DNA from 4 places in the Streptomyces sp. NPDC001914 genome. Region 2 is predicted to be linked to each of the others. Evidence: riboswitches for the same ligand, from Rfam matches in the RefSeq annotation. Region 2 holds a riboswitch; each other region holds the start of a gene.

Region 1 (4,794 bases), on a different contig from region 2:
GTGTCGCCGTACTGATCCTTCACGGCGGCGCCGCGGACAGCAAGGCCCCCTTGCGGCCGTGGAACGTGGCGCGCGCCCGGATGCGGCCGTTCGTGCGCTCCGTGACGCGGGCCCTGCCGGACGAGGGCGCGTTCGTCGGGCAGGTGCTTTACCGCTACCGGGGATGGAACGGCGCGGACGCCGACCCCGTCGCCGACGTCCTGCGGGCACTGGACGAACTCACCGCTCTGGTCGGCGAGGTGCCGGTCGTGCTCGTGGGCCACTCGATGGGCGGGCGCGCCGCTCTGCGGGCCGCCGCCGCACCGCAGGTCCGGGCCGTGGTGGCGCTGGCGCCCTGGTGCCCGGAGGGTGAGCCGGTGGCCCACCTCCGGGACAAACGCGTGATCGTGCTTCACGGGGACCGGGACCGGATCACCGACCCGGCGGCGTCGTTCGCCCTCGTGCGCCGGGCCGCGGCGGCGGGTTCCTCCGCGAGCGCCGTGCGGGTCGAGGGAGGTGACCACGCGATGCTCCGCCGCGCGCGGACCTGGCACCGGGCCACGGGTACGACGGTGGCCGATCTGGTCACCCGGATCGGCGGTGGGCTCGACCCGCTTCCCGCCGAACGGTCCGGTGGCGAACCCGGCGTTCTCTAGAACCTGCCCGGCCCGCCGTGCCCTGTCCACCGGGGTGGCCGTCGGTCAGGGGCCGGGTGTGTCGAGACGGTCGTCGGGGTCGGGGGTGGGGGAGAAGGGGCGGCGAGTGCCGGAGGACGCCTGCCGGGAGGCGGACGAGGGTAGCGGGGCGCCCGTCGAAGGATCCCAGCTCAGAATCCACTCGAAGTCGCGCTGCAGCCGACGTGCTTCGCTTCGCACGAGCGTCGGTATGTCGCCGCGTTCGGAGATCAGTTGGGCATAGATCGGCGCATCGTGCACGTGGGGATCCTCGACTCGCTCGCGTGGTCTGACGTGCCTCGACCGTACGGGCGGCACGTGGTCGCAGCGGTGATCCGGCCAGCTCGGCCAGAACCGGTCAAGGTGTGACCAGCGGGCGCCGTCGATGTTGAACGACGTGCCAGGGAAAGCCAGTTCTGTGCACACTTCCGACACATCCGGGATGGCCGGCCCACCGGCCCGAGACCCCGGAAGGGTCGGATCCGTCCGCTCCGAACGTAATCAGGACGAAGCGGTGCGGGGCCGCCGCGCGGGAGTTCGGGTCGACGGCGGACCTGCGGACGGGCCCGGATCGCCCCAACGACCGTGCTCAGCCGCCTTTTCGAGCACGGCCCGTGTCCTCACCGTCGCGCTGCGGGGTGGTGCGATGAAGGTCACGAAAATGTATCGGACATCTGGGACGTGGATCTTCACATCCGGTGCACAACATGGCTAAGTTGGCGACCAGGCCGCCCGACTCCCTCCGGCGAAGCTCGCCGGGCGGCGCGGCCTCCGCCGAGTCCTGCCTGTCCACGCGGCAGCGGGAGCCGGGGACCCACCGAACCTGGGGTGAATCGGCCAACTGCCTTTCGGGGCAGGGGTCGTAGGGCATACCTTCCGGAATCGTCCGCCCGAACCCGACAGCTAACCCGGTAGGCGGACGACGGAAGGAGCACCACTCCATGGCGCCGGAACGCACCCCGCCCAGCCGCGAGGAAGTCGCCCGACGGCTCTCGTCCCTCTACGACCAGGCGGAGCTCGCCACCGGAAACTTCAACGGGACCCGCGCCTCGGCGAATTCCGCCCGCAGGCCGGGCCGGGGGAGCGCGGGTCAGGGGAGTGGCGTTTCCGACGCCGCCCAGGACGATCTGATGCGGCAGTGGTTCGACGGGGCGCGGTCCCGGTTCGGGCCCTCTGCTCCGGCGTCGCTCCCGGCCGACAGGCAGTCGGAGCGCGGTGGCGGAGGTGCCCGTCCGAAGGCCGTTCCGCAGGGGCCCAAGGGATCCTCGTCGGACCTTCCGACGCTTTACGAGCTGGAGCAGCTCGTGCGGCCGGTGGCCGAGTTGACGGCCGCCCCGGTGCTCGAACTGACCGCCGGTCCGGCCTCGGAGCCGGCCGCGCGCCCCGCGCTGGAGCTGACCGCGGGTCCGACGGCCGGGCCGATGACCGGTTCCATGACCGGTTCCATGACCGGGCCCATGGCCGGTGGCGCCCCGGCGGTACCGGGCCCCCGCACGGAGGTCCGTGCGGCGCTCCGTGCCGGAGCCGCCCCGGCGGGCGCGCCCCAGAAGGTCTCGTCGCACCTCAAGAAGCAGAGTGCCCGGCTCAAGCTCGCCGCCGCGCGGGAGCTGATGGCGCGGCACGCCGCACGGCAGGGCATGCCCGTCGCGCAGATGCCGGCGATCGAGTACCGGCCGACGCCGGAGCCCCAGCTGCCGTCCTTCCCGCCACCTCAGCAGGCCGCGGCGTTCCCGTCGGCCGCTCAGACGGGTTCGTTCCCGTCGGTGGGCCAGACCGGTTCGTTCCCGTCGGTGGGTCAGACGGGTTCGTTCCCGGCGGTGGGCGATTCGGGTTCGTTCCCGTCGGTGGGTCAGACGGGCTCGTTCCCGTCCGTGGGCCAGTCGGGCTCGTTCCCCTCGGTCGCTCAGACGGGCACCTTCCCCTCGGTCGCCCAGACCGGTTCGTTCCCGTCGGTCCCTCAGGCCGCGCCGTTCCAGGCGGCTCCTCAGACCGCCGCGTTGCCGTCCACCGCTCAGACCGGTTCATTCCCGTCGGTGGGTCAGACGGGCTCGTTCCCCTCGGTCGGCCAGACCGGTTCGTTCCCGTCGGTCGCTCAGGCGCCCGCGTTCCAGGCGGCGCCCCAGCCCGCGCCGTACGAGGCGGTGCCCCAGGCCGCCGCGTTCCAGGCGGCGCCCGCGCCCCAGGTCTTCGACACGGGCTCCATGCCCCAGGTGTACGAGTCGGCGCCGCCTCCGGCCGTGGAGTCCAAGGCGGTCATCCTGCCCCCCGGCTACGAAGCGCCGGCCCCGGCCCCCGAGTACACGTCCGTGCTCCTGCCCCTCTCGTACGACAAGCCGACCCGCCCCAGCGGGTATCAGCCGGCGCCGATGCCGCCGGTGAACGAACCGGCGCCCCAGCCCCCGGCGTACGAGACGGCGCCGCGTCCCGCCGCGTACCAGGCGGCCCCGCCGATGCCGCCGGTCACTGAGCCGGTGCCGCAGGCGCCCGCGTACGAGTCCGCGCCGCCCCAGGCCGCGTACGCGTCGGCCCCGATGCCTCCGGTGAACCAGCCGGCGCCTCCGCAGGCCGACGACGCCTGGCGGCAGTCGTTGCGGCCGGCGGCCCAGCAGCAGACGTGGCCCGCCGCTCCCGGGACCGTCGACGCGAACCCGGGCTTCGACATCGACAGCCTCGTCGCCGGAGCGGCCGCCCCGCAGGCCGTGGCTCCGCCGGCCGCCGCTCCGGACAGCCGGGCCGCCGAGGCGGTGGCCTTCGCCCGCGCTCAGATCGGCAGCCCGTGCGTGTGGGGGGCGTCCGGACCCGGTTCGTACGACCCCTCCGGTCTCACCCAGGCGGCCTGGAAGAGCGCCGGGGTCATGCTCCCCCGGTCGACGCAGGAGCAGGCACAGGCCGGCCCGGCGGTCGACCTCGGCGCCATCCAGCCGGGTGACCTGGTCTTCTTCCACGCCAACGTGAGCCACGTCGGTCTCTACGTGGGCGACGGCATGATGGTCCACGCGCCGAGTCCCGGAGCGCGCATCAGCGAGGAGTCCGTCGAGTCCGTCGGACAGGCGGCCATCCACAGCGTCGTCCGTCCGGTCTGAGCCGCCGCCCGTATGCCCCGGAGGCCGTTGACCGGTCCCGGCCCGCGGGGCGTACGGCCGTCCGGGGCGTACCGGCGGCCGTCCGGAGGGTGGTCCTCGGTGAAGGCGCCGCAGCGGTGCCGCGGCGCCGGCCGTCAGAACTCGCTGTCGATCCCCGTGACGGCGGCGGGACCCAGCGGCGCGTCGTCCGCGGACAGACCGCTGTCCAGGAGCGCACCGGAGACGAGCCGCACCGCCTCGGCCTCGGCGCTCTTCCGGTCCGCGGCCTCGACCTCCAGCCGTACGGAGAACCGGTTGTCCTCGTCGACGGTCAGCAGGCTCAGTTCCTCGCTCTCGCCCAGGTCCGTGTTCTGCGGGTCCTGGGGGCGAAGCCTGCGTTCCACGTCGGCCCGGGAGGCGTCCGGGAGGCCGTGGACGAACGTCCCGGGAACGGTGATGACGTAGGTGGTCACAGGAGCTCCTAGTGCGGCCGGCGCGCGGGCCTGAAGTGCGGTCGGTTGTGTGATCGCCCGTATACCCCGCATTGTGCCGGGCACCCGGATCTTCTTCGCGTCGGACGGAGCCCGACGTGCGGCGGCCGTGCGTCCGGCGCCGCCCGCCGTGCGGTGACCGGGTCCGGCGGTCCCTGCCGCGCGGTGATCGCGTGGCGATACGGTCGGCCCATGGCTGACGCTAGGTTGACCACCGCCTCGTACCTCGTCCTCGGCATCATCGACAAGCTGGGCGAGGCCAGCGCGTACGACGTCAAGGGGGAGGCGGCGCGGACGGTCGCGCCCTTCTGGTCGGTGCCGCACGCGCAGGTGTACGCGCAGTGCGACCGTCTCCTCGACGCCGGGATGCTGTCCCAGGTACGCCAGGAGAGCGGCCGCAACCGCAGGGTGCTGACGCTGACGGACCAGGGCCGGAGCGCCCTGCGGGGCTGGCTCGACGACCCCGCGTTCGTCCCGGTGGAGGCCCGCGAGCGCGGCATCCTCAAGCTGTGGTTCGGCGGCGAGCCCGACGTGCTCGGCCCCGTACAGCTCGACGAGCACCGCCGGACCCTCGGTGAGTACGAGGAA
Region 2 (4,794 bases):
GCCCGCCCATCTCTCCCGGCTGGAGACCGGGCAGCGCCAGCCCTCGCTGCCGATGCTGCTCACCCTGGCACGTGTCTACGGTACGACGGTCTCGGAACTGCTCGGCGAGGCGGTCCCCGAACGTGACGCGGTCGTACGGGCCGCCGACATGGAGGCGGCCCCCGCGGGCGGCTGGACCTACTGGCAGGCGGGCTCCGCGGGCCGCGGCATGCAGGCCCTGCGCGTACACGTCCCCTACGGCTCGCAGGGCGACATCGTGCGCGTCCACCCGGGCGAGGAGTGGCTGTACGTCCTCAAGGGGCGGCTCCGTCTGCGCCTCGGGGACACCGCGCACGTCCTCGAACCGGGGGACAGCGCCCACTTCGACTCGATGACCCCGCACCGCATCGCCGCCGCCGAGCGCGACGGAGCCGAGCTCCTCTTCGTACACACCCTGCTGCAGAGCCCCGTCGCCGCGCTGTGCCTCGGCCCGGCGGCGGGCCACCCCACTCCGGGAGAGACGTCATGACCGAACCCACAGAACCCCGCCGGCGGTCCATGGAGGACAGGTTCCCGCGCGCCCTGTGGGTGCGGCTGATCATCTACGTCGCCGTCGGCCACCTGTTCGCGGCCTTCATCTACCTGCTCTTCACGCTGGGCGCGCAGAACCAGTAGTGACCCGGCAGCGGCGCGCGGCTCAGTCCAGGAGCCGCGCGCGCAGCCGCTCCCGCAGCTCCGGCGTGAGCCCCAGTCCCTGTTCCAGATATGCCTCGACGCTGCCCCAGGTCTCCTCGATCGTTTCGAAGGCGGCGGTCAGATACTCGGCGCGCGCGTCGAACAGCGGGCTGAGCAGTTCCATCACCTCGGGGGAGTAGGCGCCGGCCGAGGAGCCGTTGCGGTGGACCTTGTAACGGCGGTGCGTGGCGTTCGACTCCAGGTAGTCGGTCACGATCGCCTCGCGCTCGACCCCGAGGGCGAGCAGGGTGACCGCGATGGACAGCCCGGCGCGGTCCTTGCCCGCCGCGCAGTGCATCAGCGCCGGCACGCTGTCGTCGGCCAGCGCGTGCAGCACCTGGGAGTGCTCGGCCGTGCGCTCCCTGATGATCGTGCGGTAGGAGTTGATCATCCGGTTCGCGGCCTTGCCGTCGCCGAGGAGTCCGCGGAGCTGGTCGATGTCGCCGTCGCGGACCATCTTCCAGAACTCGCTGCCGTCCGCCGGGTCGCTCAGCGGGAGGTTCACGTTCCGCACGCCCGGCAGCTCGACGTCCGGTCCCTCCAGCTTCTGGTCCGCGGCGTTGCGGAAGTCGAAGATCGTGTGGAGGCCCAGGGAGGAGAGGAACGCGGCGTCCTCCTCCGTGGCGTGCGCGAGGTGACCGCTGCGGAACAGATGCCCGAAGCGCACTCGCCGGCCGTCCGCGGTGGGCAGTCCGCCCACGTCGCGGAAGTTCCGCACTCCGCCGAGTTCGGGCTCGGTCGACGGGACCTGCTGCGTCACGGGGGCTCCTCCCATTCGGCCGCCGGCGTCGCCGGGCTGGACTCGGCGCCGCTCGTCGGCAGTTGTACCGGCTCGCGCTGTCGACGATACGACATGGGTTCCCCGGGCAATGAGTTGTCCACAGGCGCCTGCTTCCGGACGGATACGCCCAGGAGGGAGCGTTGCGCTGGATGTCGATCGAATGTGTGTGCGATTCATGTGCGATTCATGTGCGGGGTCACCCGCCGGGCCGGACGTGCCTTTCCGGTCCCATGGGCATCGCGGGGCAATTGTTGCTAATTCCGGCATCGGGGTGCGCCGTTTTGCGATTCGTCCGACATGGAGATCCCGATGTGCCGGATATCCGCTCACGTCGCATCTGACTGTTCTGTCCGAATAGGCACCTTCATTACAACTGGCCCTGGAATAAGGCACCCTGGGGCGAGTCGCGTGAGGAGCGTCATATTCGTGACGATGCGTTGCCGTCCCGTTTTCTCAACCCGCCCGGATTTCCTGGCGGGTTGAGGGGACCGGAAGATCGTCACTCCACGGAGGGTTACGGCGATTTCAGCATGGATCAAGAAAGGCGAGCGCACAGAAACCGCCCATAGTTGTCGACGCGCTCTCATCTCGCTTACGTTCTGCCTCAATCCGGACGGACGCCCAATCCTGCCGCCGCCCGGCATCCGCACACTCACCCGTACACGGCAGGAGCGGGGGACCCACAGGTTCCGTGCCTGGTCCGGTCTCCGGAACAGGCTAGGGGTACAGCCGCGCAGAGCGCGGCCGGGCATCTCCAGCCCGCACCCGACAGCTCACCCCGCAGGCGCCGGAGAGGAATTCGTCATGCCCGCGAAGGGTAAGCACCGCCGTCCCAAGTCCCTGCGTTTCACCCGCTCGATCGCCGTGGCCGGAACCGGTGGCGCCGCACTCGCGCTGCCCCTGATGGGGGCCACGGGCGCCCACGCCGCGACCCCGGCCGCCGCCGTCGCGCAGCATGTCGAGAAGGCCGCGACCGCCGCCCCCGCCGAGAAGTCCGCCAAGACCGCCACGTCCGCCAAGGCCAAGACGTACGCGGTGAAGCGCGGTGACTACCTCTCGAAGATCGCCGACGAGCAGAACGTCGGCGGCGGCTGGAAGAAGATCTACGCCGACAACCGCTCCGCCATCGGCAGCGACCCGTCGCTGATCCACCCCGGTCTGAAGCTGTCGCTCGGCAAGAAGGCCGCCCCCGCCGCCCACTCGGCCACTCAGTCGTCCGCCAAGGCGGCCACCTCGGCGAAGCCCGCCCAGGCGACCCCGGCCGCCGACACGGCCCCGTCCGCCACCCCCTCCACCGCCGGCTCCTCCGGCTACACCCTGCCGGTCGACAGCAGCACCGTCGGCACCGGATACAAGGTGGCGGGCAGCATGTGGTCCAGCGGTTACCACACGGGCGTGGACTTCGTGGTCCCGACCGGCACCACGCTCAAGTCCATCGCCGCGGGCACCGTCGTCTCCGCGGGCTGGGGCGGCGCCTACGGCAACCAGGTCGTCATCCAGCACGCCGACGGCAAGTACTCCCAGTACGCCCACATGTCGTCCCTGTCCGTCTCGGCGGGGCAGACCGTGACCGAGGGGCAGCAGATCGGCCTCTCCGGCGCGACCGGCAACGTGACCGGCCCGCACCTGCACTTCGAGATCCGCACCACGCCGGACTACGGCTCCGACGTCGACCCGGTCGCGTACCTGCGCTCGCACGGTGTCGCCGTCGGCTGACACCCCCCACTCCTCCTGCTCCTGACGGCAGGAAGATCTCCGAAGGCCGGACCCCATGATCCCCTGGGTCCGGCCTTCGGTGTTCCCCGGCTCGGGCCTCGGGTCGATCGCTGCTTCAACATCCTTGGCGCGGACCCTATTCCGGAGTTGACCAACGCTTGACGAGTGGCCTATCTCACCGCCCGTCAACCCCTCCCTACGGTCGCGTAGCTCACATCGAAAGGTGAATCATGCTCGATGTGGCAGACGATTCGAAGAGTGACAACAGATCAGTGATCGGGTCGTACGTGGCGGTGGGGGACAGCTTCACCGAAGGCGTCGGCGACCCCGGGCCCGACGGAGCCTTCGTCGGCTGGGCCGACCGGTTCGCGGTACTCCTCGCGGACCGCAGGCCCGAAGGCGATTTCGACTACACCAACCTCGCGGTGCGCGGCAAGCTGCTCGACCAGATCGTCGATTCCCAGCTCCAGAGGGCCAAGGAACTGAGCCCGGACCTGGTCTCGTTCTGCGCCGGCGGCAACGACATCATCCGCCCCGGCACCGACCCCGACGAGGTCGCGGAGCGCTTCGAGCGCGCGATCGCCGACCTCACCTCCGCCGTCGGCACCGTCATGGTGACGACCGGCTTCGACACCCGTGGCGTTCCCGTGCTCAAGCACCTGCGCGGCAAGATCGCCACGTACAACGGCCATGTGCGGGCCATCGCGGACCGCTACGGCTGTCCCGTCCTCGACCTCTGGTCCCTGAAGACGATCCAGGACCGACGGGCCTGGGACGGCGACCGGCTGCACCTCTCGCCCGAGGGGCACACCCGGGTGGCGCTCCGCGCCGGGCAGGTGCTCGGCCTGGAGGTGCCGGCCGACCCGGACCAGCCCTGGCCCCCCCTCCCGCCGCGCGGCACGCTGGAGGTGCGCCGGGACAACATCCAGTGGGCGCGCGAGTATCTGGTCCCCTGGATCGGGCGGCGGCTGCGCGGGGAGTCCTCGGGCGATCACGTCTCGGCCAAGGGAGCCCTGTCCCCGGACGACATCAAGCTGCGCATCGAGTCGGTGGCCTGAGGGATCCGGGACGGGCGCCGCCGCGCCGGTTCACGGGGCTGGAGCGGGCGGGCACGAGTGCGGGGCCGGAGCGGGCGCGCGCGAGTGCGGGGCCGGAGCGGGCGAGGACGAGTGCGGGGCCGGCATCACGGTGGCCCCGCGCTCTCGCGTCCTCAGCGCACCGCCGCCATCAATGCCTCGCGTTCCAGGCCCAGTTCGCGGGCGAGCGCCTCATCGACCCATTCCTGGGTGCGGGCTCGCGACACCGCGCCGGAGTACGCCGTCATCTGGACCGCCAGTCCGTCCAGCAGCGCCGTGAGCCTGAGGACCGCGCTCGTGGGGTCCGGGCAGCGGAACTCGCCGGCGGCCACACCCTCCGCGATCACCTCGGCCATGGCGGCCTTCCACTGCCGGTCGAGATCGCGGGTCACCTCGCACAGCGCCGGCTCGCGCAGGGCGACCGCCCAGCCCTCGATCCACAGACGCCAGCCCTTGGCCTGACCCGTCGGGGCGTACCAGCGCACGGCGGCGCGCAGGCGGCGCAGC
Region 3 (4,794 bases), on a different contig from region 2:
GAGCCATGCGTTCCACGCGTTTGGTGTGGTCGGAGCACACGTTACGGGGGAGTGTCCCCACTGCGGCAGGGCCTAAAAGGTTTTCAATGTCCGAATTGACCGCGTGTCTGACCCTGTGTCTGGCCCCGTGTCGGGCCCTGTGCGGAGTCGGCCTTCGGTGAACGGCGGTGCGGCGCAGAGAGGGGGGCGGGTGCCGCTTCACCCGTCCCGGACCGTACTTGTCGCGCCGTTGCCCGCGGCTGTCCGCTGCTGCGCGCCCCTGCCCGCGGCTGTCCGCCGCCCCGCGCTCCCGCCCGCTGCTCCACGCCCCCTCCGGCCCCTGCCCGCGAGGTCGCGCCGCTGCTCCGTACGCTCCCGTGGTGCGCATCCTGCGGCAAGGAGGTCGCCGCACTCCTCTCCAACGGGTGTCACTGGTAACGGACTTGGTGACGGCCGCGTCCGGAGCTCGGCCGAGTCGGGCTTGGCGCAAGGGGTGTTGGGGAGTTGTGGGTGGTCCTGTGCGGGAAAGTGGGTGTGGGCGGAAGCGGAGCCTGGGTGATCCGAAGCGGTCGCAACGCGCTTACCACCGTGCGGTGAACGGCGTTGCTGACGGGATACCGGACGTCGTCCGGTTCAGGCCGGGCCGATGAGTCGTTCGATCCGTATTCTTCGGATCATGGCCGCTCCGACTGCATATTCACTCATCGCCACTGACCTGGACGGAACGCTGCTGCGCGGCGACGACACACTCTCCGACCGGTCACGCGCCGCGTTGGCGAAGGTGACCCAGGCAGGTGCCCGGCATCTCGTGGTCACGGGCCGACCGGCGCCGCGCGTGCGACCCCTTCTCGACGAACTCGGCGGCGAGGGACTGGCGGTGTGCGGGCAGGGGGCGCAGCTCTACGACGCCGGCGCGGACCGCATGCTGTGGTCGGTGACGCTGGACAGGGAGCTGGCGGAGACGGCGCTCGGCAAGATCGAGGCGGAGGTCGGGCTGCTGTACGCGGCGGTCGACCAGGACGGCGTGGACGGGCTGACGCTCATCGAGCCGGGCTATGTCATGCCGCATCCGACGCTGCCGGCGGTGCGGGTGCCGCGCAGGGACGACCTCTGGGCGGAGCCGATCAGCAAGGTGCTGCTCCGGCACCCGTCCTTGTCCGACGACGAGTTGGCCTCGGCGGCGCGGGGAGTGGTCGGTTCGCTGGCGACGGTCACCATGTCCGGGCCGGGCACCGTCGAACTCCAGCCATGCGGAGTGACCAAGGCGACGGGCCTCGCTCTCGCCGCGGCGCATCTCGGGCTCACGCCGGGCGCGACGCTCGCCTTCGGTGACATGCCCAACGACATCCCGATGTTCGACTGGGCGGCCCGGGGCGTGGCGATGGCCAACGCCCATCCGGAACTGAAGGCGGTGGCCGACGAGGTCACGCTGTCGAACGAGGACGACGGGATCGCGGTCGTCCTGGAGCGGATCTTCGGCTTCGGCTGACACCGGCGCACCCGTCCGACGTACGGTCCCGTCCGATGCGCGGTCCCGTCCGACGTACGGGACAGTCCGACGCACGCCCGCCCGCGCCCGCACCCACCACACGGAAAACGCACCCGCCGACGGCCCGGAAGGCGCCGTCGGCGGGTGCGGTGAAGAGGGTGTCGCGGGGGTGCGATCAGTAGGCGCCGTTGACGTTGTCGATGGAGCCGTACTTGTCGGCCGCGTAGTTGCAGGCGGCGGTGATGTTGGCGACCGGGTCGTAGATGTTCGACGACGTGCCGGCGACGTGGTACGCCTGGAACGTGGGGTCGATCACCTGGAGCAGGCCCTTGGAGGGGATGCCCGCGGCGGCGTTGGAGTCCCAGTTGTTGATGGCGTTGGGGTTGCCGGAGGACTCGCGCATCACGTTGCGGTAGATGCCGTCGTAGCTGCCCGGGATGCCGGCCTTGGCCATGACGTCCAGGGATTCCTTGATCCAGCCGTCGAGGTCGTTGGAGTACGTCTTGGCGGCGGCCTGGGTGACGGTGGTCGTCTTGGACTTGGCGACGGCGGCGGTCGCGTTCGCCGTGGTGCGGACGGTCGTCGACTTCAGGGTCTTCGTGCCTACGGTCAGCTTCAGGCCCGGACGGATCATCGAGGGGTTGTCGCCGATGACCGCGCGGTTCGCCGCGTACAGCTTCTTCCAGCCACCGCTCTTGGGGTACTTCTTCGCCACCTTCGCGAGGGTGTCGCCGGCGACGACCTTGTAGGTGACGAGCTGCACGTTGGGGACCACCGCGGTCTTGGCCGCCTGGGGAGCCTGCGCCGGAGTGGCGGCGCTGGCGCCGGTCGCGCCCACGAGGGGGAGGGCGAGGGCCATGCCACCCGTACCGGCGGCGATCATGCCCCGGGTGATGACGTTGGTCTTCATGCGGCGGTGCTTGCCTCGTATGGGCATGACGAATGTCCTCTCCGACGCCTGCGAGGTGAGCTGTCGGGTTCGGGCGGGAGATGCCCGGCCGCGCTGTGGGCGCGGCTTCACCCCAAGCCGGTCCGGTTTGTCCGGATCGGCGGCTTACCTGTGGTTCCCCCGCTCCTGCCGTGCGTGGGTCGATGGGTTGCCGGGCGGCGGCAGGATTCGGCGATCCGCCCGGGGTCGACCAGAACGTATGCGAGAGCACATGTCCGAAACAAGACGAGATTTGACTGAGAAGATCACTTTCGCCTGGTTGATGAGCGGGTAAAAAGTCCGATTGTGCCGGAATTGGATCCTCAACTTGCCTTTCGCAAAGGGGTTGAGTCGAAAGAGGTGCCCCGTGGAACCCTCGTCGGCCGGTGACCCAACTCACGAGACCAAAGACCATCAAGGCGGCATGAGGGGGTAATTCGGGCATTGCGCCTGCGTTGGTGAGGGTCCTCCTGCCCCCCTGAAGGCGTCGAGCAGCCCCTGGTGCGGGGGGAATTGTGGCGCGGGACACAGCGGCGGGCGCGGTTCGCCGGGGGTGGGGGAGCGCGGACACGAGAGCGGACCGGTCGCGGTGGAGGCGCGGCGAAGTGGGCGTCGTACCGCCGCAGTTGGGTCCACGCGCGCCCGGCCGGCGGTGAACTCCCTTTGTTCACTGGGCTGGTCAGCCGGCCGTGCGCGGGATTCGCTTCTCCCAGGTCCGGTGGAAGACGACCTCGTCGCCGTCCTTGCAGACGAGTTCGTCGGTCGTGATGAAGTCCCGCGCGTCGCAGGTGAGGGCGGAGACCGTCTCGACGCGGGCGTCCCAGGGCAGCTCGGGCCGGTGCAGCCGGATCGACCAGGCCGAGCGGGCGCGGGCGGAGAGCGGGTCCGACGTGCCGATCGTGTACGTCTCCCGGGCCTCCTCCGTGCATTCGAGGCCGTCGGGGAACACCTGGGTGCCGCCGCGTCCCGGGTCCACCTCCAGGCTCCAGGTCTCCGCGGCCACGTCGCGCAGGACCAGGCGTCGCGGGCGGGGCTCGTCGAGGGTCGCGGAGACGGTCACGCCGAGGGGTTCGGACTCCTCCGGTTCCTCGAAAGCGACCGAGGGGTCCGACTTCGTTGCCCGCACCGGGAGTTCGAGGACGCTGCCGACCGGCTCCAGGGTGAAGCCCGCCTCCGAGCCCGGCTGGGGCCAGATCCAGGGCCAGTACGCGGAGGAGACGCCCAGCCGGATGCGATGGCCCGCCGGGAACGCGTAGCCGATGGCGTTCAGGTCGAAGACGACGTGCTCCGTGGTGCCCGGGCTCCAGGGAACCGTCCTGTCCGGGCCCCGGCGCGCCGACAGGTTCAAGGCGCCCCGGGTGACGAGTGTGGACGCCCCGTCGGGGGCCACGTCGCACAGCCGGGCGATCACCTGGCCCCGGGGTGACGCGGACGTCAGCCGCAGATTGACCCGGGGGCGGCCCAGGACCCAGGTCTCCTCGCCCACCTCGAACTCGAAGCAGGCCGACCTGGCGTCCTCCTCCCGCTGGTCGGGCGGCAGGTCGGCGTCGTCGCCCGAGGGGAAGAGCCGGCCCGCGTCGACCCCGGTGTGCTGCGGGGACCGCACCGGCAGCGGGGCGCCCTGGAGCGCGTACGCGACCGGGGTCACCGAGGGTGAGGGCCAGGCCGGGTCGCCCACCCAGCGGCCGGGGATCCGGGCGTACGCGGTCGCGGGAGGGTGCGCGTCCATCACGTAGGAGCGCAGGAGAGGGACGGAGAGCGCGTCCGTGTCCTCGTCGCGGAGCCAGTGGTCCCACCAGCGCAGCGTCTCCTGGAGGAAGCCGATCGCCGGTCCGGGCGGCAGGCCCCGGTCCGGGTACTGGCGGGACCAGGGGCCGATGAGACCTCGTACGCGATCCGCAGGCAGGTTCCGCACCAGGCGCAGCACCGTGTCGCGGTGCGGGTCGTGCCAGCCGCCGACCGCGAGGACCGCCGCGCGGATGGCCCCGTACTCCTCGCGGACAGCGCCCTCACGCCAGTACGCGTCCCGGGTCTGGTGCGCCAGCCAGGTGTGCGCCGGGGGAGTGACGGCCTCCAGTCGCTTCTCCCACATGTCCCGCCACATCCCCTCGCCCACGTGCGCGGGGTCCGGCGGGCGGGCGGCGAAGGCGAGCAGACGGGCCGACCTGGCGTGCGTGTCGGCGGCGAGGACGGAACCTCCCGCGTGGTGCGTGTCGTTGTCATAAGGGTCGTCGGTCGAGCAGACCGTGACGACCGCCCTGAGCGGCTCGGGCGTGCGGGCCGCGACCCGGAGGGAGGTGAAGCCGCCCCACGCGATCCCGAACATGCCGACCCGGCCGGTGCACCAGGGCCGGCCGGCCAGCCAGGAGACCACCTCCACCCCGTCGTCCGCCTCGGT
Region 4 (4,794 bases), on a different contig from region 2:
TGCGCTTCTGGGTGTAACCGGCGTCCGTGAAGACCTTGATCATCTTGTTGTTGGCGGGCAGCACCTCGGCGGCGAAGCGGCGGATGTCACGCTCGCGGGCCACCGCTCCGATGTGTTCGAGCAGCGCGGAGGCGACGCCCCGGCCCTGGTGGGCGTCCTGCACGAGGAAGGCGACCTCGGCCTCGTCGGCGGGCGCGGAGGCGGGCATGCCGTCCGCGTTGATCCGGTCGTAGCGCACGGTGGCGATGAACTCGCCGCCCACCGTGGCCGCGAGGCCGACCCGGTCCACGAAGTCGTGGTGGGTGAAGCGGCGGACGTCCTTGGCGGACAGGCGCGGGTAGGGCGCGAAGAAGCGGTAGTACTTCGACTCGTCCGACACCTGCTCGTAGAAGCTGACCAGGCGTTCGGCGTCGTCGACGGTGATGGGCCTGATGCGCGCGGTGCCGCCGTCGCGCAGCACCACGTCGGCCTCCCAGTGGGCTGGGTACTCGTGCCGGTCCGACGAGGTCTGCATGGGGCCCAGAGTACGGCTCGCGTACGACAACGGCGCGAGGCAGTCTGAGGGTGACGGGCGTCGGAGCGGGTCTTCGACCGACACCGCGGCGGGTGATGCCCGGGACCGTCCGGGCACTCCTCGCGATATGGAACAATGGTCTAGACAACCCTGAACACCCGAAGGGCAGCATCTCATGGCTGAGCGCCGCGTCAACGTCGGCTGGACCGAGGGCCTCCACGCCCGCCCCGCCTCCATCTTCGTCCGGGCCGCCACGGCGTCCGGCATCCCCGTGACGATCGCCAAGACCGACGGCACCCCCGTCAACGCGGCCTCCATGCTCGCGGTCCTCGGCCTGGGCGCCCAGGGTGGCGAGGAGATCGTTCTCGCCTCGGACGCCGACGGCGCGGACGTCGCCCTCGACCGTCTGGCGAAGCTGGTCGCCGAGGGGCTCGACGAGCTCCCCGAGACCGTCTGAGCCTGCCCGCGAGGCAGTCGGACCCACACGGCCGAGCCGCGGCACCCTTTCTCCGGGTGGCGCGGCTCGGCCGTTTTCCGTGGACCCGTCCGCGAATTCCCCACGTGTCACGCAGGCCTCGGGCCGCGGTCGCGGTAATGCCGCTCACCGGAATTCCGGACAAACGAATAAAAGGGCATCAGAAATGAGCCCCCGCAGAATATCCCTCTTTGTATACGGTGCCTGTGTTAAAGACGCGGGCCCGTCATGTTTACGGGATGTTGCGAACTTCTCACACGGTCCGGCCGGTCGCCGCCGGGAAATCGGAGCCGGTGCGCGGCCGTGGCGCGCTCGGTGTGCAGGGCCGTGATCGCGCGGGCCCGCTCGCTGTCCCCGCGGGCCACCGCGTCCACGATGCCGCCGTGCTCCGCCCAGGACTCCGCGGGGTCGGCCGGCGCCTCGACCGAGTACATCCAGGCGATCTTGTGACGAAGCTGGGCGAGCGTCGAGGTCAGCGCCGGGCTGCCGGACGCCTGGGCCAGCGTCTCGTGGAACCAGCCGCCCAGCGAGCGCAGATCCTCGCTGTGGCCTCGCCTGGAGCGCTCCTGCCCCAGCCTGACCAGTCCCCGCAGCACCTTGAGGTGGGCCTCCGTGCGCCGCTGCGCCGCCCTCGCGGCCCCCAGCGGCTCCAGCAGCATGCGCATCTCCAGGAGGTCCGCCGCCTCCAGCTCGGTGGGCTCGGCGACACAGGCGCCCGCGTGCCGGCGGGTGACCACGAAGCCCTCGGCCTCCAGCGTGCGCAGGGCCTCGCGCACGGGGACGCGAGAGACGCCGTAGCGGCGCGCGAGCAGTTCCTCGGTGAGCCGGCCGCCGCGCTCGTAGACACCCGCGACGATGTCGTCACGGATCGCCGTGCACACCGAGTGCGCCGGAATACGCATGACCGACCTCCGCTTTAATCCCCGTGAAACGCCGTCGATTGACGCTTGTTCAGTGACTCTATTGCAGGAAGCCTGAATTTCCGATGGCGGGCCTGAATCCATGGATATTTTTTGGACAGACGGCGTCCGGAAACGACGATGCCCCGGCTCGGTGAGCCGGGGCATCAAAAGCGGTGGGAAGCCGCGAAGCGGTCGTCAGACGTTGACGCCGTGCGAGCGCAGGTACGCGACCGGGTCGATGTCCGAGCCGTACTCCGCGGTCGTGCGGGCCTCGAAGTGGAGGTGCGGTCCCGTGGTGTTGCCGGTGTCGCCGGAGAGGCCGATCTGCTGGCCCGGGGTGACGGTCTGCCCCACGGACACCCCGATGGACGACAGGTGGCCGTACATGGTGTACGTGCCGTCGTGCATCTTGATCACGACTTGATTGCCGTAGGCGCCGCCCCAGCCGGCCGTGACGACCGTGCCCGAGCCGACGGCGTGGACCGAGGTGCCGGTGCCCGCGTGGAAGTCGACACCGGTGTGGCTGCCGGAGGACCACAGGGCGCTGCTGGCCTGGTAGCCGGTGGAGACGTACGAGCCGGTGATCGGCATGACGAACGTGTTCAGCCGCTTGCGCTCGGCCTCGCGGGCGGCGCGCTCCTTGGCCGCGCGGAGCTTCGAGGCCTGCTCGGCGGCCTCCTTGCGCGCGGTCTGCTCGGCCTGCTTGCGCGCGGCGGCCTCGTCGGCGGCGCGCTGCTGGGCGAAGGCCTGGGCGTCGATCTGGTCGGCGACCGTGTCGTTGAGGGTGACGGTCTGGGTGAGCCCGGTCTGCTCGACGGAGGCTTCCGCGGCGAACGCGGGGGCGGCCAGGGTTCCGATCACACCGGTGGTGGTGAGCGCCGCGACCCCGACGGCGGTCGTGGTGGTGCTGTGCACCCGGCTGCTCGTACGACGATGCTTGCCGGTGCCACAGGTGAACGCCATGTAGGGGCTGATCCTTTCCTTCCCTCTCGCCTACCGGGTTAGCTGACGGGTTCGGAGCAGGAAGGTCTCCTACGGGCCCCCTCCGAGGAGGGCGTCCGATTCACCCCAGGGACTGAGTGGGTCCCCGGCTCCCCTGACTCGCGTCTCGGGGACTCGGCGATGACTGTCCGGTGCCGCGGGCGCGGCGCACTGCGTGACGAACAGCCGGACCGACGCTAAACGGGGTGACTTTCGAACAACAAACGGATCACGATTTTTGTTACGCATGCCACAGGGCAGAAGGGCAACCGCCGTACGAATGCGGACATCTTGGGAACGGCACCTGTAAAGGAAAGGCCCTGACGGCTCTTCAGCCGTCAGGGCCCTCTCGTGTCGCACGGGTTCTACTCGGCGGCCACCACGGTGACTTCACCGATTCCGAGGGCCCTCACCGGGTCCGCGATCTGCGCCGCGTCGCCGACCAGGACGGTCACCAGACGGTCCGTCGGGAAGGCGCTCACGGCCGCCGCGGTGGCCTCCACGGTGCCGGTGGCGGCCAGTTGCCGGTAGAGCGTCGCCTGGTAGTCGTCCGGCAGGTACTGCTCGACCTGGTCCGCGAGCGTGCTCGCGACGGCCGCGGCCGTCTCGAACTTGAGGGGCGCGACGCCCACCAGGTTCTGCACGGCCACGTCCCGCTCGGTGTCGGTCAGGCCCTCGGCCGCGAGGGTGCGCAGCACCGTCCACAGGTCGTCGAGCGCCGGCCCGGTGTTGGGGGTGTCGACGGAGCCGCTGATGGCGAGCATCGCGGCGCCCGTGCCGTCCGGCGCGGAGCGCAGGACCTGCCCGAACGCCCGCACGCCGTAGGTGTAGCCCTTCTCCTCGCGCAGGACGCGGTCCAGGCGCGAGGTGAGGGTGCCGCCGAGGCAGTAGGTGCCGAGGACCTGTGCGGGCCACACACGGTCGTGCCGGTCGGCTCCGACGCGGCCGATGAGGAGCTGTGTCTGGACGGCTCCGGGGCGGTCGACGATGATCACGCGGCCGGTGTCGTCGGCGCTCACCGGCGGCACGGGACGCGGCTCGGCGGACGAGCCGGTCCAGGAGCCGAGCGTGTCGGCGAGCAGCTCGTCGAGATCGACACCCGTCAGGTCGCCGACGACGACCGCGGTGGCCGTGGCGGGGCGCACGTGCTTCTCGTAGAAGGCGCGCACACCCGACGCGTCGATGCTCCGGACCGTCTCCTCGGTGCCCTGACGGGGGCGCGACATGCGCGCGCTCGCCGGGAACAGCTCCTTGGAGAGCTCCTTGGCCGCACGACGGGCCGGGTTCGCCGTCTCGTGCGGGATCTCGTCCAGCCGGTTGGTCACCAGCCGCTCGACCTCGCTGTCCGCGAACGCGGGGGCCCGCAGCGCGTCCCCGAGCAGGCCGAGCGCCTTGGCCAGGCGCGAGACGGGCACTTCGAGCGACAGCCGTACGCCGGGGTGGTCGGCGTGCGCGTCGAGCGTGGCGCCGCAGCGTTCCAGCTCGGCGGCGAAGTCCTCGGCCGAGTGCTTGTCGGTGCCCTCGGAGAAGGCGCGCGCCATGATCGTGGCGATGCCGTCCAGGCCCGCCGGCTCGGCGTCCAGCGGCGCGTCGAGGATCACCTCGACGGCGACGACCTGCTGGCCGGGGCGGTGGCAGCGCAGCACGGTCAGACCGTTGTCCAGGGTGCCGCGCTCGGGAGCGGGGAACGCCCACGGCTTCGGCTGGCCGGCCTGGGGCTGCGGGTGGAAGTCCATGGTGGCGAGCTCGGTCACTTCGCCGCCTCCTCGTCGGTCTCGTCTGTCTCGTCGGCGGAGCCGGCCGCGTCCGCGGCCTCGGCGGTGGTCGGTTCGTAGACGAGCACCGCGCGGTTGTCGGGGCGCAGGCGGGCCTTGGCGGCCTCCTGGACCTCCTCCGCCGTGACGTCGAGGACGCGCTGCACG

What was found. Region 2 has a riboswitch for cyclic di-AMP ahead of ACFYYF_RS04385 (peptidoglycan DD-metalloendopeptidase family protein). Riboswitches for the same ligand answer to the same signal wherever they lie in the genome.
Region 1: it holds a riboswitch for cyclic di-AMP, as region 2 does, so the genes downstream of both, ACFYYF_RS14950 (NlpC/P60 family protein) here and ACFYYF_RS04385 (peptidoglycan DD-metalloendopeptidase family protein) in region 2, are expected to answer to the same signal.
Region 3: it holds a riboswitch for cyclic di-AMP, as region 2 does, so the genes downstream of both, ACFYYF_RS05685 (transglycosylase SLT domain-containing protein) here and ACFYYF_RS04385 (peptidoglycan DD-metalloendopeptidase family protein) in region 2, are expected to answer to the same signal.
Region 4: it holds a riboswitch for cyclic di-AMP, as region 2 does, so the genes downstream of both, ACFYYF_RS19880 (M23 family metallopeptidase) here and ACFYYF_RS04385 (peptidoglycan DD-metalloendopeptidase family protein) in region 2, are expected to answer to the same signal.

Annotation. Positions count from the first base shown of each region.
Region 1 covers NZ_JBIASW010000004.1:551,536-556,329, reverse strand. The annotation lists gene ACFYYF_RS14955 (alpha/beta hydrolase) at 1-635, shown strand, start outside; cyclic di-AMP (ydaO/yuaA leader) riboswitch at 1,416-1,587, shown strand; gene ACFYYF_RS14950 (NlpC/P60 family protein) at 1,595-3,736, shown strand; gene ACFYYF_RS14945 (hypothetical protein) at 3,871-4,188, opposite strand; gene ACFYYF_RS14940 (helix-turn-helix transcriptional regulator) at 4,399-4,794, shown strand, end outside.
Region 2 covers NZ_JBIASW010000001.1:936,696-941,489, reverse strand. The annotation lists gene ACFYYF_RS04400 (helix-turn-helix domain-containing protein) at 1-508, shown strand, start outside; gene ACFYYF_RS04395 (DUF6126 family protein) at 538-654, shown strand; gene ACFYYF_RS04390 (tyrosine-protein phosphatase) at 677-1,474, opposite strand; cyclic di-AMP (ydaO/yuaA leader) riboswitch at 2,139-2,295, shown strand; gene ACFYYF_RS04385 (peptidoglycan DD-metalloendopeptidase family protein) at 2,300-3,211, shown strand; gene ACFYYF_RS04380 (SGNH/GDSL hydrolase family protein) at 3,484-4,269, shown strand; gene ACFYYF_RS04375 (TetR/AcrR family transcriptional regulator) at 4,422-4,794, opposite strand, start outside.
Region 3 covers NZ_JBIASW010000002.1:150,429-155,222, forward strand. The annotation lists gene ACFYYF_RS05680 (HAD family hydrolase) at 656-1,468, shown strand; gene ACFYYF_RS05685 (transglycosylase SLT domain-containing protein) at 1,644-2,405, opposite strand; cyclic di-AMP (ydaO/yuaA leader) riboswitch at 2,409-2,601, opposite strand; gene ACFYYF_RS05690 (CocE/NonD family hydrolase) at 3,076-4,794, opposite strand, start outside.
Region 4 covers NZ_JBIASW010000006.1:382,421-387,214, forward strand. The annotation lists gene ACFYYF_RS19865 (GNAT family N-acetyltransferase) at 1-514, opposite strand, end outside; gene ACFYYF_RS19870 (HPr family phosphocarrier protein) at 690-971, shown strand; gene ACFYYF_RS19875 (GntR family transcriptional regulator) at 1,199-1,891, opposite strand; gene ACFYYF_RS19880 (M23 family metallopeptidase) at 2,087-2,854, opposite strand; cyclic di-AMP (ydaO/yuaA leader) riboswitch at 2,867-3,023, opposite strand; gene ACFYYF_RS19885 (pitrilysin family protein) at 3,238-4,626, opposite strand; gene ACFYYF_RS19890 (M16 family metallopeptidase) at 4,623-4,794, opposite strand, start outside.